DNA from 3 places in the Streptomyces sp. NPDC041713 genome. Region 3 is predicted to be linked to each of the others. Evidence: predicted binding sites of a transcription regulator. Region 3 holds the regulator's gene; each other region holds the start of a gene.

Region 1 (5,453 bases), on a different contig from region 3:
CGCACCGCCGGGGTCTTCCTCCTCGGCCACGTCGTCGCCACGCTCGTGACCGAGGTCCCGGTCGGCCTGTCGGTCCTCGCGGGCCATCTGCCCGACAGCTCGCTGCACCGCCTCGACTACGGCATCAGCTTCGGCGTGGCCGCCAGCGTCGGCGCGCTCGCGGGGCTGTTGACGCCGTGGCTGCGCGCGGTCGTCCTCGGCGGGTTCGGGTGCATGCTGATCGAGGATCTGATCGCGTTCACCGACCCGATGACGAACTGGGGCCACCTGCTCGCGCTGGTGATCGGCGTCTCCACCTGGCCGCTGCTCCGGCGCCGGCGACCCCAGGGCGGCTCGTTGCCGGTCGGCGACTCCAGGGCGGCTCGTCGCCCGTCGGGTGAGGGGCCCGCCGCCTCATGACGACGCTTCCGCCTCCACGATCGACGGATACGTCTCGGTCGCCAGGATCCGCGTCAGGCGCAGCCCCGCACCCGTGAGCAGCGCCGAGAACTCGTCCTCCGTCCGCTCCTGGCCGTCCACGACCGCCGCCATCGCCACGTCCAGGGTCTTGCCCAGGTGCGGTGCGTTGCCGGAGGGCAGGACGCAGTCGACGATCAGGAGGCGGGCCTCCGGGGTCATCACCGCGCGGCAGTTGCGCAGGATCCGCAGACACGCCTCGTCCGGCCAGTCGTGCAGGACGTGCTTGAGCACATAGAGGTCGCCGCCCTCGGGGATCTCGGTGAAGAAGTCGCCGGGCTCGGCCCGCCAGCGGCCCCGTACCGACTCGTCGTCGGCCAGCACGTGGGTGTGCATCACGGGCTCCTGGTCGAAGAGGACGCCGGTCAGGCCGGGGCGCCCGCGCAGGACCGCGCGGAGCAGGCCGCCGCGGCCGCCCCCGACGTCCACCACGGTGCCCTTCTCCGGGAAGGGGTACGTGCCGGCGATCACCGCGTCGACCGGACCCGAGATCGAGGCCATGCCGCGGTCGAACAGTTCCCGCAGCGCGGGATCCTCCGCCAGATAGGTGAAGAGCGGCTTGCCGAAGAGGCGCTCGAAGGACGCGCCGGCCCGGCGCACCGTCTCCTCGAGACCCGCCGAGGTCCGCTGGAAGGCGGGGTCGGTCATCAGCAGGACCGCGGCGTGCATCGAGTCCGGCGCGTCCGTGCGCAGCGCCCGCGCGAGCGGCGTGAGGTGGAACGCGCCCGTCCCGTCCTCGCGGAAGATGCCGCGCGTGGCGAGGTAGCGCAGGACGCGGCGGAGGTGGCCGGGGTCGGTGTCGGTCAGTTCGGCCAACTGCCCTGCGGTGCGCGGGCCCGCGGCGAGCCGGTCGGCGATCCCGCACCGGACCGCCGTGCGCAGCGCCGCCGAGAAGAGGTGGCCCAGCGCGAGCTCCACGATCTGGCCGGCCACGTCCTGCACGTCGTCGTCGCCGGTCCCGGGTGTGTCCACCATGGGTGCCCTCCTGAGGAGTAGGAGCGTCCACGGTCCCAACGGAACGGCCGCAGGGGAACGCCGCCCGGCGGCCACCCCCGGGGACCGGCCTGATCGTGCACGGCCGGTCCGGGAACGGCCGGTGGGGGAGTGATCAGCGGAAAGCCGTGTCGGCCCCGAGCTCCTCCACCGCGTCCAGCTCCTCGATACGTGACTGGAAATGGGCCCTGATCCAGCCGAACGCCTCGGCGCCCAGCGGCAGCCGCAGCGGTGGTTCGTCGAGGCCCACGGCGGCGACGATCGCCTCGGCGCCGCGGGCGGGGTCGCCGGACTGGCTGCCGTGCGAGGCCTCCAGGGCCCTGCGGGCGGGCGCGATGATCTCCGCGTACTCCGCCATCGGCGTGCCCCAGCGCAGCGAGCGCCCGCCGAAGTCGGTGCGGAACGGGCCGGGTTCGACGATCGTGACGCGGATGCCGAGGTGCGCGACCTCGGCGGCGAGGGCGGCGGAGAACCCTTCGAGCGCGTACTTCGTGCCGACGTACGCCGCGCCGCCGGGCCCCGGCACCACGCCGTTGACGGACGACATCTGCACGATGTGCCCCGAGCGGCGCCGCCGCATGAGGGGCAGGACGGCGCGGGTGACCGTCATGACGCCGAAGACGTTGGTCTCGAAGTTGGCGCGAAGCTGGTCGTCGCCGAGCTCCTCGAAGGCGCCGAGCAGCCCGTACGCGGCGTTGTTCACCAGCACGTCGATCCCCCCGAAGGCCTCTTCGGCACCCGCGACCGCGGCCTGTACGGATTCCGCGTCGGTCACGTCGAGACGCAGCGCCCTGACCCGCTCCGGCGCGAGCGCGACGAGGTCGTCGAGGGTGGACAGGTCCCGCGCGGTGGCCACGACCCGGTCCCCGTGCGCGACGGCGGCCCGCACCAGGGCCCGCCCGAGCCCCGAACTGCTCCCGGTGACGAACCAGACCCGCGACCCCCTGTCGCCCCCGGCCCCACCGACCACTACTGGCCGCCCCTGCCGCCCCATCACCGTGCTCCTCACCTGCGCGAACCTCAACGGCACCGATCGCGGCACCGTCGAGGACCTTAGGGAGCGGGACGCGGGACGGCGAACGGTTTTCGGGTGATCGCTCACAGCGAACGCCGGGTGGGGAACATCCCGGGGCTCACATGCATTGAGTCGGTATAGCTCAACTTGAATGCCGAAGGGGAGATCATGGCTGCTGAGTCCACCACGTACACGTCGCTCACCCTGCCGGTGCTGCCGCTCGACGACGAGGTCGTTCTGCCCGGGATGGTGGTGCCCTTCGATCTGTCCGACGCGGACGTGCGGGCCGCGGTCGAGGCCGCGCAGGCCGCCGCGCGGTCCAGTGGCGACAGCAAGCCGAAGGTGCTGCTTGTTCCGCGCGTCGACGGGACGTACGCCGCGACCGGCGTCCTCGGCACCGTCGAGCAGGTCGGCCGGCTCTCCGACGGCGATCCCGGCGCGCTCATCCGCGGCCGCAGCCGGGTGCGGATCGGGGCCGGCACCACCGGTCCCGGCGCCGCGCTCTGGGTCGAGGGCACCAAGGTCGACGACGTCGTGCCCGAGCCGCTGCCCGGCTCCGTCACCGAGCTCGTCAAGGAGTACAAGGCGCTCGCCACCAGCTGGCTGAAGAAGCGCGGCGCCTGGCAGGTCGTCGACCGCGTCACGCAGATCGACGACGTCTCGGCGCTCGCCGACAACTCCGGGTACTCGCCGTTCCTGACCGTCCAGCAGAAGATCGAGCTCCTGGAGACCGAGGACGCGGTCGCCCGCCTCAAGCTCGCCACCGAGCAGCTGCGCGAGCACCTCGCCGAGCAGGACGTCGCCGAGTCCATCGCGAAGGACGTCCAGGAGGGTGTCGACAAGCAGCAGCGCGAGTTCCTGCTGCGCCGCCAGCTCGACGCCGTCCGCAAGGAGCTGCGCGAGATCAACGGCGAGCAGGAGGGTGAGGAGTCCGACGACTACCGCGCCCGCGTCGAGGCCGCCGACCTGCCGGAGAAGGTCCGCGAGGCCGCCCTCAAGGAGGTCGACAAGCTGGAGCGGTCCAGCGACCAGTCGCCGGAGGGCTCCTGGATCAGGACCTGGCTCGACACCGTCCTCGAACTCCCGTGGAACGAACACACCGAGGACGCGTACGACATCAAGGGCGCCCAGGAGATCCTCGACGCCGAGCACTCCGGGCTCCAGGACGTCAAGGAGCGCATCACCGAGTACCTCGCGGTGCGCAAGCGCCGCAGCGACCGCGGCCTCGGGGTGGTCGGCGGGCGCCGCGGCGGCGCCGTGCTCGCCCTCGTCGGCCCGCCCGGCGTCGGCAAGACCTCGCTCGGCGAGTCCGTCGCGCACGCCATGGGCCGCAAGTTCGTGCGCGTCGCGCTCGGCGGCGTCCGCGACGAGGCGGAGATCCGCGGCCACCGTCGTACGTACGTGGGCGCGCTGCCCGGACGGATCGTACGGGCGATCAAGGAGGCCGGGTCGATGAACCCGGTGGTGCTCCTCGACGAGATCGACAAGGTCGGCTCGGACTTCCGGGGCGATCCGGCCGCCGCCCTCCTCGAAGTCCTCGACCCGGCCCAGAACCACACCTTCCGGGACCACTACCTGGAGGTCGAACTCGACCTGAGCGACGTCGTGTTCCTCGCGACGGCGAACGTCCTGGAGGCCATCCCCGAGGCCCTGCTCGACCGCATGGAGCTGGTCAGGCTCGACGGCTACACCGAGGACGAGAAGGTCACCATCGGCCGCGACCACCTGCTCCCGCGCCAGCTGGAGCGGGCCGGCCTGGAGCGGGACGAGGTGACGCTCGACGAGAGCGCGCTGCGCAAGCTCGCCGGCGAGTACACCCGCGAGGCGGGCGTGCGCAACCTGGAGCGCTCCATCGCACGACTGCTCCGCAAGGTCGCGGCGCAGCACGAACTGGGCGACAGGGAACTGCCGTTCACCGTCACCGACGCCGACCTGCGCGAACTCATCGGACGCCCGCACCACGTGCCGGAGTCGGCGCAGGACCCGGCCGAGCGGCGCACGGCGGTCCCGGGCGTGGCCACCGGGCTCGCGGTCACCGGGGCGGGCGGCGACGTCCTGTTCGTGGAGGCCTCGCTCGCCGACCCCGAGACCGGCGCCTCCGGGCTCACGCTCACCGGCCAGCTCGGCGACGTGATGAAGGAGTCGGCGCAGATCGCGCTGAGCTTCCTGCGCTCGCACGGAGCCGAACTTGAGCTGCCCGTCGGTGACTTGAAGGAGCGCGGCGTGCACGTCCACTTCCCGGCCGGCGCGGTCCCCAAGGACGGCCCGAGCGCGGGCGTCACGCTGACCACCGCCCTCGCCTCGCTGCTCAGCGGCCGGCTCGTCCGTACGGACGTGGCGATGACCGGTGAGGTCTCGCTGACCGGCCGGGTGCTGCCGATCGGCGGCGTCAAGCAGAAGCTGCTCGCCGCGCACCGCGCCGGGATCACCACGGTGATCATCCCGAAGCGGAACGAGGCGGACCTCGACGACGTCCCCGCCGAGGTCCTGGACAAGCTCGACGTGCACGCGGTCACGGACGTGCGCCAGGTGCTCGAACTGGCCCTGACGGAAGCCGAGATGAGGGTCTCGGTCGCCGCGTAGAGCTCCGGACGGCACCGGGAGACGGCGGCCACCCCCACCGGGGTGGCCGCCGTTCGCGTACGGGGCGGTGCCGCGTTCAGCCGTTGGCGAGCGCCACCACCCGGTCGAGCGCGCCGTTGAACTTGTCGTGGTCGCCGACCGTCGGACCCGACGAGGTGTACTGCCACATCGTCTGGAACCCCCAGCCGGCCGGGAGTTCACCGGGGCCGGTGTTGTAGCGGGCGATCCACAGCGGGTTGCTGGCGCCGAAGCCGCTGTAGTTGCCGGTGCAGTCCTTCCACCAGCTGGTGGCGGTGTAGATGACCGCGTCGCGCCCGGTGCGCGCCTTGTAGGTGGTCAGGAAGTCGCGGATCCAGCTGACCATCGCGGACTGCGACTTGCCGAAGCAGGCCGCCCCGTACGGGTT
Region 2 (5,453 bases), on a different contig from region 3:
GCGCGCGTAGTACCAGCGCCACGCGTACCAGCTGTCCGGCACGTGCTCGCGGTAGAAGTTCCGCTCGGTGTTGAGGCGGTTGGTGGCCTCGGCCTGGGTGGCGCCGACCGCGCACACCGACGGTGCCTGGCCGTGGTAGATGTCCCAACTCGCGTTCAGCCAGGCGTCGCAGTACGTCTGCCCGGCCCGCCACTTCTCCCAGAACTTCTTGCCGTAGTCGCCGCTGTCGATGGAGACGGTCTCGAACCCGAAGAGCATCCGGAAGCCGATGTTGGGGCCGCCCCAGGTGCGGATCGGGGAGTGGCCGCCGGTGACCTTGAGCGAGTCGCAGGTCGAGAAGAAGACGTAGTTCACCTTCTCGTTGCCGAGCGCCATCCGGTTGGAGACCGCGTCGCTGCGGCCGTCCCAGGCCGCGCCGAGCGGCGCGAAGAACACGCCGTTGCCGTCCATGCCGCCGTGGCCCGAGTGGTACACGGCGACGACCGCGTCCATCCCGTACCGGTCCTGCCAGTTGTCGTACGTCTCCTCGTACGCCCACACCTGGGCGCCACCGTCGGCGAACCAGAAGTTGCGGTCGTAGAACTGCTGGAGGTACGCCAGCCAGCCGGTGGCGTCCTCGTGCGTGTGGTACAGCGTCGCCTGGTTGACGAACTTCTGGATGCTGAAGGCACCCCACCAGCCGAAGGTCGAGTCCCGGTGCCCCGCGGCTCCGGGCTTCTCCGGTTCGAGTGGAGAGGGACCGCGGTCCGAGTAGTTGATGCGCATGGCCAAACCCCCTGAGACGGTCTCCTCGCGCCGTGCGCGAGGGGGCCTCAAAGTGTCACCGCGAACGCCGCTTGCCCAGTTGCGATTCCGGCCATAGGCCCCCGGCCACGGGGCCGTCCCCGCACCTCAACGGCCCCTCGGGCCCACCGGCACACACCACGTGTTCGGATCCACGGAGGCGCACCTGCGGGCCCCGCTCGAACAGGGCCGGGGCGTGGGGCGGCCCGTTTTCATCCTGAGGCCCGGCAACTGGCCCAAGGTCGCACCGGAGCAGCGGAGTTGAGCAGATTGCAATCGACCCCGTCAGGCGACCGTCGCGACGCCGATGCCGATCGCGATGAACAGCCAGCCGGTGGTCAGCTCCCAGCGGTGCCGGATCTTCGGGTGGGCCAGCAGGGCGCGCAGCCGGGCGGCCACGGCCACCAGGGCGAACCAGTAGACGATCCCGATCAGGACGTCCAGAGCGCCGAGCAGGAAGATCTGCCGCGGCATCGACCCGTCGCCGTCGACGAACTGCGGCAGGATGCTGAGGAAGAACAACGCGGCCTTGGGGTTGAGCACATTGGTGAAGAACCCCTGGGTGAAGCCGGAACGCCACCGCGCGCCGCCACCGAACTCTGCTTCCCCCAGCGGTGGTTGAGGGAGGTCATCCGGGCGGCGGCGGCCCCCGTGCGTCGTCCCTCCGGCAGCCCGCTCCCGAGCGGCTCGTCGGGCGGCACGCACCGCACGTACACCCAGGTGGACCAGGTAGGCCGCGCCCAAGAGTTTGATCGTGTCGTATACCGCCGGCGAGCGGGTGGCGATCACCGACAGACCGACTGCGGCGGCGAGCATGTGCACGCACAGCCCGGCCTGTGCGCCGAGCGCGGCCGCTCGTCCCCTGGCCGGATGCTCGACCGCCGACCGGACCACCACCAGGAAATCCGGGCCGGGTACCACGTACGCCACCAGCACCACGCCGAGGAAACCGATGAGGTCGACCGACATTCGCGCTCCGTCTCGTCCGCCAAGAGCAGGCTCAGGGGCTTACCCCTACCCGCAGATCGGCGTCGGGCGCACGTCTGTCGGCAAAACGGTGGACGGGCCTACGCTCAGTCGAGGCAGAACTCGTTGCCCTCGACGTCCTGCATCACGAGGCACGACTCGTTCTCCTCGTCGGCAGGCAGCAGCCGCACGCGGGTCGCGCCGAGTGCGACCAGGCGCGCGCACTCCGCTTCGAGCGTCGACAGACGTTCCTCGCCCACCAGGCCGGTGCCGGCCCGTACGTCCAGATGCACCCGGTTCTTGACGGTCTTTCCCTCCGGGACGCGCTGGAAGTACAGCCGCGGGCCCACCCCCGTGGGATCCGCGCAGGCGGCCCACGCGCCGCGGTCTTCGGGAGGCGGCGCGAGCTCGTACCCCAGCGCCTCGCACCAGAAGCGGGCGACGCGTTCGGGCTGCGCGCAGTCGAAGGTGACCTGGAACTTCTTCACGACCGGCAGTGATGACATCGAGGACATCGGCGCACCCCAACAAGGCGGGTGCGGCCCCGGTGAGTTCCCGGCGTAACGTCTGCAGTTCAATGACTGCCGAGTCGTCCCAGGACGTCTCGGTGCCAGCTCAAGTCCAGCGGTGAAGAGCGGAGTTGCCCATGCACGGCGCAGGCGATCGGATCGATACCTCGACGGCCCACTCGGCGCGGGTGTACGACTACATCCTGGGCGGCAAGGACCACTACCTGGTCGACGTCGAGGCGGGCGACGTCATGTGCCGGCACTGGCCCGCGCTGCCCGTGCACATGCGGGAGAACCGGCGGTTCATGCACCGCGCCGGGCGCTACCTCGCCCAGGAGCAGGGCGTCCGCCAGTTCCTCGACATCGGCACCGGCCTGCCCACCGCCCCCAACCTGCACGAGGTCGCGCAGGACGTCGCGCCGGAGTCCCGCGTCGTCTACGTCGACAACGACCCCATCGTGCTGGCCCACGCCCGCGCCCTGCTGCAGAGCTCCCCGGAGGGCGCGACCGCCTACGTCGACGCCGACATGCACGACCCGGACGCCATCCTGGACAGCCCCGAGTTCCGCGCCCTGATCGACCTCGGCGAGCCCGTGGGGCTGATGATCATCGGGATCCTGCACTTCATCCTGCCCCCGGACGACCAGCGCCTGGTCCGGCGGCTGCTCGACCCGCTGCCCTCCGGCAGTTTCCTCGCGCTGACCATCGGCACCGCCGACTTCGCCCCCGAGGAGGTCGGACGCGTGGCCGAGGAGTACGCGCAGCAAGGCATGCCCATGGTGCTGCGCGACCTGCCGACCGCCACGTCCTTCTTCGACGGGATGGACCTGCTCGACCCGGGAGTCACCCAGGTGCACAAGTGGCGGCCCGGCCCGACGCAGGAAGGCATCGACGACCGGGCCATCGCGATGTACGGGGCGGTGGCCCGCAAGCGCTGACGGGGGGCGGGGCGTGGCGCCGGCCCCGTACCAGCCCGTACAGGCCCGTACCGGCCACGTACGCGACCACCCCTGCGGCCGCGTGCGCCGTTTTCACGCGGAGTGTGATCGGATGGCGGCAACGGAAGTTCCGCTCGCGGAACCGCGCCGAACCTCATGAACCGCACTGAAGGGAACTGCATCGTGGCAACCACGCGCTCCGCGCACACGGTCTGGGAAGGCTCTCTGACGGAGGGCTCGGGCACCGTCACCTTCGACTCCTCCGGCATCGGCGAGCAGGCGGTGTCCTGGCCGTCGCGCGCCGAAGAGGCGAACGGCAAGACCAGCCCGGAGGAGCTGATCGCCGCCGCACACTCCAGCTGCTTCGCCATGGCGCTGTCGCACACCCTGACCGGCGCCGGCAACCCGCCCACCCGGCTCACCACGTCCGCCGACGTGACCCTGCAGCCGGGCACCGGCATCACCGGCATCCACCTCACCGTCGAGGGCGTCGTGCCGGGCCTCGACGAGGCCGGCTTCGTCGAGGCCGCCGAGACCGCCAAGGCGGGCTGCCCGGTGAGCCAGGCCCTGTCGGCCACGCCCATCACGCTCTCGGCCAAGCTGGCCTGACCCGGCGCCTGTTGACGATGCCGCCGCCCCTCTCCGGGGTGGCGGCATTGTCACGCGCGGCATTGACAACAGCCCGCTCAAGTTTTGTGATGGGGAATGGAGTAGACCTGGATACGGGGACGTGAGCCCGCGGCGGAAGGGACTGGACCATGGCACGTGCGGTCGGGATCGATCTCGGTACGACGAACTCAGTGGTGGCCGTACTGGAGGGCGGTGAGCCCACCGTCGTCGCCAACGCGGAGGGGGCCCGCACCACGCCCTCGGTCGTCGCGTTCGCCAAGAACGGCGACGTTCTGGTGGGCGAGGTCGCCAAGCGGCAGGCGGTCACCAACGTGGAGCGCACCGCGCGCTCCGTCAAACGGCATATGGGCGACGGCGGTTGGCGGTTCCCGGCGGAAGGATCTGTGGACGGCACCCGCTTCACCGCGCAGGAACTGTCCGCGCGGGTCCTGCAGAAGCTCAAGCGCGACGCCGAGTCCTATCTGGGCGAGGACGTCAGGGACGCGGTGGTCACCGTGCCCGCGTACTTCGACGACACCCAGCGCCAGGCCACCAAGGAGGCCGGCGAGATCGCGGGGCTCAACGTCCTGCGCATCATCAACGAACCGACGGCGGCGGCCCTCGCGTACGGCCTCGACAAGGGCGACGACGAGACGGTGCTCGTTTTCGACCTCGGCGGCGGCACCTTCGACGTCTCGCTCCTGGAGATGGGCGAGGGCGTCATCGAGGTGAAGGCCACCAACGGCGACACCCGGCTCGGCGGCGACGACTGGGACCAGCGGATCGTCGAGCACCTGGTCCGCCAGTTCAAGAACGGCCACGGCGTGGACCTCGGCCAGGACAAGATGGCGCTGCAACGCCTGCGGGAGGCCGCCGAGAAGGCGAAGATCGAGCTGTCCTCGTCGAGCGAGACCGACACCAACCTGCCCTACATCACCGCCTCGGCCGAGGGACCGCTGCACCTGGCGGAGAAACTGACCCGCGCCCAGTTCCAGGAGCTGACCGCCGACTTGCTCGACCGCTGCAAGGAGCCGTTCCACCAGGCGGTGAAGGACGCCGGCGTCAAGCTCTCCGCCGTGGACCACGTGATCCTGGTCGGCGGCTCCACCCGGATGCCCGCGGTGACGGAGCTGGTCAGGGAGCTCACCGGCAAGGACCCGCACAAGGGCGTCAACCCCGACGAGGTGGTGGCGCTCGGCGCCGCGCTGCAGGCCGGGGTGATCCGCGGCGACGTCAAGGACGTGCTGCTGCTCGACGTGACGCCGCTGTCCCTCGGCATCGAGACCAAGGGCGGCATCATGACCAAGCTCATCGAGCGCAACACCACGATTCCCACGCGGCGTTCGGAGACCTTCTCCACCGCCGAGGACAACCAGCCCTCGGTCGGCATCCAGGTCTTCCAGGGCGAGCGGGAGATCGCCGCGTACAACAAGAAGCTCGGCGTCTTCGACCTGACCGGGCTGCCGCCCGCCCCGCGCGGCGTCCCCAAGATCGAGGTCACCTTCGACATCGACGCCAACGGCATCATGCACGTCTCGGCGAAGGACGAGGCCACCGGGCGCGAGCAGCGCATGACCGTGACCGGTGGCTCCGCGCTGCCCAAGGACGACATCAACCGCATGGTGCGCGAGGCCGAGGAGCACGCGGA
Region 3 (5,453 bases):
GCGCGAGGCAGCCGAGAAGGCCAAGATCGAGCTGTCCTCCTCCACGGAGACCACGATCAACCTGCCCTACATCACGGCCTCCGCCGAGGGCCCGCTGCACCTGGACGAGAAGCTCACCCGCGCCCAGTTCCAGCAGCTCACGTCCGACCTCCTGGAACGCTGCAAGACGCCGTTCCACAACGTCATCAAGGACGCGGGCATCCAGCTCTCCGAGATCGACCACGTCGTTCTCGTCGGTGGCTCCACCCGCATGCCCGCCGTCGCCGAGCTCGTCAAGGAGCTCACCGGCGGCAAGGACGCCAACAAGGGTGTGAACCCGGACGAGGTCGTCGCCATCGGCGCCTCGCTCCAGGCCGGTGTCCTCAAGGGCGAGGTCAAGGACGTCCTGCTCCTCGACGTCACCCCGCTGTCCCTCGGCATCGAGACCAAGGGCGGCATCATGACCAAGCTCATCGAGCGGAACACCACGATTCCGACGAAGCGCTCCGAGATCTTCACGACGGCCGAGGACAACCAGCCGTCCGTGCAGATCCAGGTCTACCAGGGCGAGCGCGAGATCGCGGCGTACAACAAGAAGCTCGGGATGTTCGAGCTGACCGGCCTGCCCCCGGCGCCCCGCGGCGTCCCGCAGATCGAGGTCTCCTTCGACATCGACGCCAACGGCATCATGCACGTGACCGCGAAGGACCTGGGCACGGGCAAGGAGCAGAAGATGACCGTCACCGGCGGCTCCTCGCTGCCGAAGGACGAGGTCGACCGGATGCGCCAGGAGGCCGAGAAGTACGCGGACGAGGACCACGCCCGCCGCGAGGCCGCCGAGTCCCGCAACCAGGGCGAGCAGCTCGTCTACCAGACCGAGAAGTTCCTCAAGGACAACGAGGACAAGGTCCCGGGTGACGTGAAGACCGAGGTCGAGACCGCCGTCGGCGAGCTGAAGGAGAAGCTCAAGGGCGACGACACGGCCGAGATCCGCACCGCCACCGAGAAGGTCGCCGCCGTCTCGCAGAAGCTGGGCCAGGCCATGTACGCCGACGCCCAGGCCGCCGGCGCGGGCGCCGAGGGCGCGGCCCCCGGCCCGGACGCCGACGCCAAGGCCGACGACGACGTCGTCGACGCCGAGATCGTGGACGACGAGAAGCCCGGTGACGCGAAGGGTGGCGCTGCCTGATGACCGAGGAGACCCCGGGTTTCGGCGACAGCGCCGAGAAGCCCGACGTCCCCTCTGGCGCCACCTCTGATGACGCCGCGCCGAAGGCCGCCGAGCCCTCCACCGAGGAGGGCGCGGCGGCCCCGGCCGGGGACGCGGAAAGCAGCAAGACGTCCGCCCAGGACGTGGGCCTGACCGCCCAGCTGGACCAGGTGCGCACCGCGCTCGGCGAGCGCACCGCGGACCTCCAGCGGCTGCAGGCCGAGTACCAGAACTACCGCCGTCGGGTGGAGCGGGACAAGGTGACGGTGAAGGAGATCGCCTCGGCGAACCTCCTCTCCGAGCTCCTCCCCACCCTCGACGACATCGGCCGCGCCCGTGAGCACGGCGAGCTGGTGGGCGGCTTCAAGTCGGTGGCGGAGTCCCTGGAGACCGTCGTCGCCAAGATGGGGCTGCAGCAGTTCGGCAAGGAGGGCGAGCCCTTCGACCCGACGATCCACGAGGCCCTGATGCACAGCTACGCACCGGACGTCACCGAGACGACGTGCGTCGCGATCCTGCAGCCGGGGTATCGCATCGGCGAGCGCACCATCCGCCCCGCGCGGGTGGCCGTCGCCGAGCCGCAGCCCGGCGCGCAGACGGTCAAGGGCGAGACGGCCGAGGCCGACACCGAGTCGGCCGAGCCGACGGAGAAGGACAGCGGTGGCCCGGACGAGGGCTGACGCTGAACCGACGAGGGACAACCGGAAGGGGGTGCGTCGAGGATGAGCACCAAGGACTTCATCGAGAAGGACTACTACAAGGTCCTCGGCGTCCCCAAGGACGCCACCGAAGCCGAGATCAAGAAGGCGTACCGGAAGCTCGCCCGCGAGAACCACCCGGACGCCAACAAGGGCAACACCAAGGCGGAGGAGCGCTTCAAGGAGATCTCCGAGGCGAACGACATCCTCGGCGACCCCAAGAAGCGCAAGGAGTACGACGAAGCGCGTGCTCTCTTCGGCAACGGCGGATTCCGGCAGGGCCCCGGAGGCGGCGGCGGTTCGTTCAACTTCGACCTGGGCGACCTCTTCGGAGGCGGCGCCCCGGGTGGCGGTGGAGCGGCCGGCGGCGGCTTCGGGGGCGGCCTCGGTGACGTCTTCGGGGGCCTGTTCAACCGCGGCGGCGCGGGTGCCGGGGCCGGCGCGCGGACGCAGCCGCGGCGCGGCCAGGACATCGAGTCCGAGGTCACGCTGAGCTTCACGGAGGCGGTCGACGGCGCGACGGTGCCGTTGCGCATGTCCTCCCAGGCCGCCTGCAAGGCGTGCTCCGGCACCGGCGACAAGAACGGCACGCCGCGCGTGTGCCCGACCTGCGTCGGCACGGGCCAGGTCTCGCGGGGCGGCGGCGGAGGGTTCTCCCTCACCGACCCGTGCATGGACTGCAAGGGCCGCGGGCTGATCGCCCAGGACCCCTGCGACACCTGTGGCGGCAGCGGCCGCGCCAAGTCGTCGCGCACGATGCAAGTGCGCATCCCGGCGGGCGTCTCGGACGGGCAGCGCATCCGGCTGCGCGGCAAGGGCGCGCCCGGCGAGCGCGGCGGCCCGGCCGGCGACCTGTACGTGGTGGTGCACGTCGACAGCCACCCGGTCTTCGGCCGCAAGGGCGACAACCTCACGGTCACGGTGCCGGTGACGTATCCCGAGGCGGCGCTGGGCGGCGAGGTGAAGGTGCCCACCCTGGGCGGCCCGCCGGTCACCCTGAAGCTCCCCGCGGGCACCCCCAACGGTCGTACGATGCGGGCCCGCGGCAAGGGCGCGGTCCGCAAGGACGGCAGCAGGGGCGACCTGCTCGTGACGGTGGAGGTCTCCGTCCCGACGTCGTTGAGCGACGGGGCGAAGGAAGCACTGGAGTCCTACCGCAAGGCGACTGCGGGCGACGACCCGCGGGCAGAACTGTTCCAGGCCGCGAAGGGAGCGTGACCCCATGGACAGGGTCGGCCGTCGCAATCCGTACCAACTCACCGACGAGACACCGGTGTACGTCATCTCGGTGGCCGCCCAGCTGAGCGGTCTGCACCCGCAGACCCTGCGGCAGTACGACCGCCTCGGTCTGGTCTCGCCGGACCGGACCGCGGGGCGCGGCCGACGCTACTCCGCCCGCGACATCGAACTGCTGCGCACGGTGCAGCAGTTGTCGCAGGAAGAGGGCATCAACCTCGCCGGCATCAAGCGGATCATCGAGCTGGAGAACCAGGTCACCGCGCTCCAGTCGCGGATCGCGGAGCTCTCCGCGGCCGTGGAGGGAGCCGCCGCGGCCATGCAGCAGCGTGAGGCGGCGGTGCACGCCTCGTACCGTCGCGACCTCGTCCCCTACCAGGACGTGCAGCAGGCGAGCGCGCTGGTGGTGTGGCGTCCCAAGCGGGCGACCGAGCAGTAGGTTTCGTAGGCTTGTGCGGGGCCGGGAGGTGGCAACCTCCCGGCCCCGCATCGTTGTATCCGGGTTACGGGGAGTGGGGCTGGCCATGGCCATGGTGGGGCTGTTCTGGATCGCCGAGGGCGACGTGTACGTGGGCGCGAAGCCGGCCGGCCTCGCTCCCGGTGTCCGGCTGACCCCGGAGGGCGTACTGGCCCTGGGCGACCGCCAGTCGGGCATGTGGCCGTGGGAGGACGTGCACGCGCTGGCCGTCGAGCACGCGCCGGTGAAGTCCCTGAAGCGGCACGTGGGCGCGGCGTTCGACATGGCGCTCACGCTGGGCCTGGGCGGCGGCGACGAGGCGCCGACGATGACGGTACGGATCACGGACGCGGCGGACGCCACCACGGAGCTGACGGCGTACACGGCCCCGGCGGTCGGCTACTCCCGCACGGAGTACGACCTCTCCCGCGCCCTCCTGGCCCGCCTGACGGAGGGCGCGGGCACGCTCCTGACCACGCTGGCGGCGATGTCGGCCTGGGGCCGCACCCACGAGGGCGGGACGCCGCGGGCGGCGGAGCGGGAGGGGCTGTTGCGGGAGTGGGTGGACGCCTGAGTAAACGGCCGGCTGACGCCGTCCGCGCAGCACCCCGGCCGCCTACGGGGGAGTAAACGACCGGGGCGCCCGTCGCGGCGAGGCCCCGCCGTGGTCGGTGGACGGGACGGTTCGCCGGGCGGATGGACGCCGGCTGGAGCCCCCTTCCGCCACGGCCAGCCTGCCCGCCCCGCCCGGGCGCGGGAAGCGCCATTTTGTTGCCGTGCAGCGAGCTGAGGGGGACGCGAACGGTCCCATATGCCCACACACCGGACGCTTCACTCGCCCCGACCGAGGATCCCCGACTGCCCGATGAGATACCCGAGTTGGGCGCGACTGTGGCTGCCGAGGGTGGCGGCGAGTTTGGCGATGTGGACGCGGGCGGTGCGGATGTTCATGCCGAGACGGCCGGCGATCTCGGCGTCGGTGAGGCCTTCGACGAGGAGGGTGGCGACCGTGTGCTGGATCGTGGTCATGCCGCCCGCCGGGCTTCTCGGGGTGGCTTCCCGGTTCTCCGAGGGGGCGGCGCGCCGCGTCCACAAAGGGGCCGCCAGTCCCCACAGCCGCCAGAACGTGGTGGCGAAGTACTGGACGAGAGCCGGATTGCGCAATTCGAGAGCGTCCCTGCGGTACTGGCCCATCGGGATGAAGGCCACGGTCCGGTCGAAGATGAGGAGGGGTTCGGTCACCTCGTCGAGCGTGCGGGCTTCAACGTCACCCCGCAGCCGATGGAGCTGCGCGAGGGGCGCGCGGGAAGGACTGGTCGCTTTCTGACAGAGGGTTCTCATACGACAGTTGCGGGGCAGGGCAGGCAGGCCCTGGGCAAGGGCGGTGGCCAACTCCTGCGGTTGCCGTGAGTTGTCGGGCTGGACGGCCAGGAACTCGTCCGTTGCTTCACCCATGGCGTGGGCAACAGCCGTGTTGATGCGTTGCGCGCCGGAGAGGACGGCTATGCCGGGATCGTCGTCAGGCTCGGGCGAGCGGCGCTCGGCGTCGAGGGCCAAGAACGGCCGGAACGCCGCTGTGAGCATCTCTTCACGTTCCCGATGGGTGACAATGCGGTTCTCGATCGTGCGCACGAGCTGCGAGAGGACGGCATGCGGCGTGGCCGGCCGCAGCCATCGCACATCGTCGAGTTCGGGATGGAGCAACCCGAAGTCGACCAGGCAGGGTGCGACCTCGACGTCTTCACGCGGAATGCGGCCCTCGCGCAACGCTCGCGCGTAGAGAGCCGAGCCCGTACCGCAGAGCTCCTCGGCGTCGTGGGGAACGTGCTGTCGCATCAGGTGGTGCCCCCGTTCCTCTCCGGTGCGGCGCCGG

The links. The regulator HspR, encoded in region 3, represses chaperone genes until heat shock. The targets are predictions, from matches to a motif close to TTGAGNNNNNNNNNCTCAA.
Region 1: lon (endopeptidase La) is a predicted target of HspR. The motif match lies at 2,592-2,610, and genes of this name have one in related genera.
Region 2: dnaK (molecular chaperone DnaK) is a predicted target of HspR. The motif match lies at 3,868-3,886, and genes of this name have one in related genera.

Annotation. Positions count from the first base shown of each region.
Region 1 is NZ_JBVIZY010000002.1:155,258-160,710, reverse strand. Features, by position in the region: gene ACZ6CV_RS05595 (rhomboid-like protein) at 1-399, shown strand, start outside; gene ACZ6CV_RS05590 (methyltransferase) at 394-1,431, opposite strand; gene ACZ6CV_RS05585 (oxidoreductase) at 1,565-2,458, opposite strand; gene lon (endopeptidase La) at 2,633-5,047, shown strand; gene ACZ6CV_RS05575 (lysozyme) at 5,124-5,453, opposite strand, start outside.
Region 2 is NZ_JBVIZY010000004.1:768,452-773,904, reverse strand. Features, by position in the region: gene ACZ6CV_RS16360 (DUF6345 domain-containing protein) at 1-765, opposite strand, end outside; gene ACZ6CV_RS16355 (LysE family translocator) at 1,069-1,752, opposite strand; gene ACZ6CV_RS16350 (VOC family protein) at 1,857-2,264, opposite strand; gene ACZ6CV_RS16345 (SAM-dependent methyltransferase) at 2,396-3,196, shown strand; gene ACZ6CV_RS16340 (OsmC family protein) at 3,380-3,805, shown strand; gene dnaK (molecular chaperone DnaK) at 3,955-5,453, shown strand, end outside.
Region 3 is NZ_JBVIZY010000003.1:311,642-317,094, reverse strand. Features, by position in the region: gene dnaK (molecular chaperone DnaK) at 1-1,168, shown strand, start outside; gene grpE (nucleotide exchange factor GrpE) at 1,168-1,869, shown strand; gene dnaJ (molecular chaperone DnaJ) at 1,912-3,105, shown strand; gene ACZ6CV_RS11010 (heat shock protein transcriptional repressor HspR) at 3,110-3,562, shown strand; gene ACZ6CV_RS11005 (hypothetical protein) at 3,648-4,154, shown strand; gene ACZ6CV_RS11000 (helix-turn-helix transcriptional regulator) at 4,412-5,347, opposite strand; gene ACZ6CV_RS10995 (helix-turn-helix transcriptional regulator) at 5,416-5,453, opposite strand, start outside.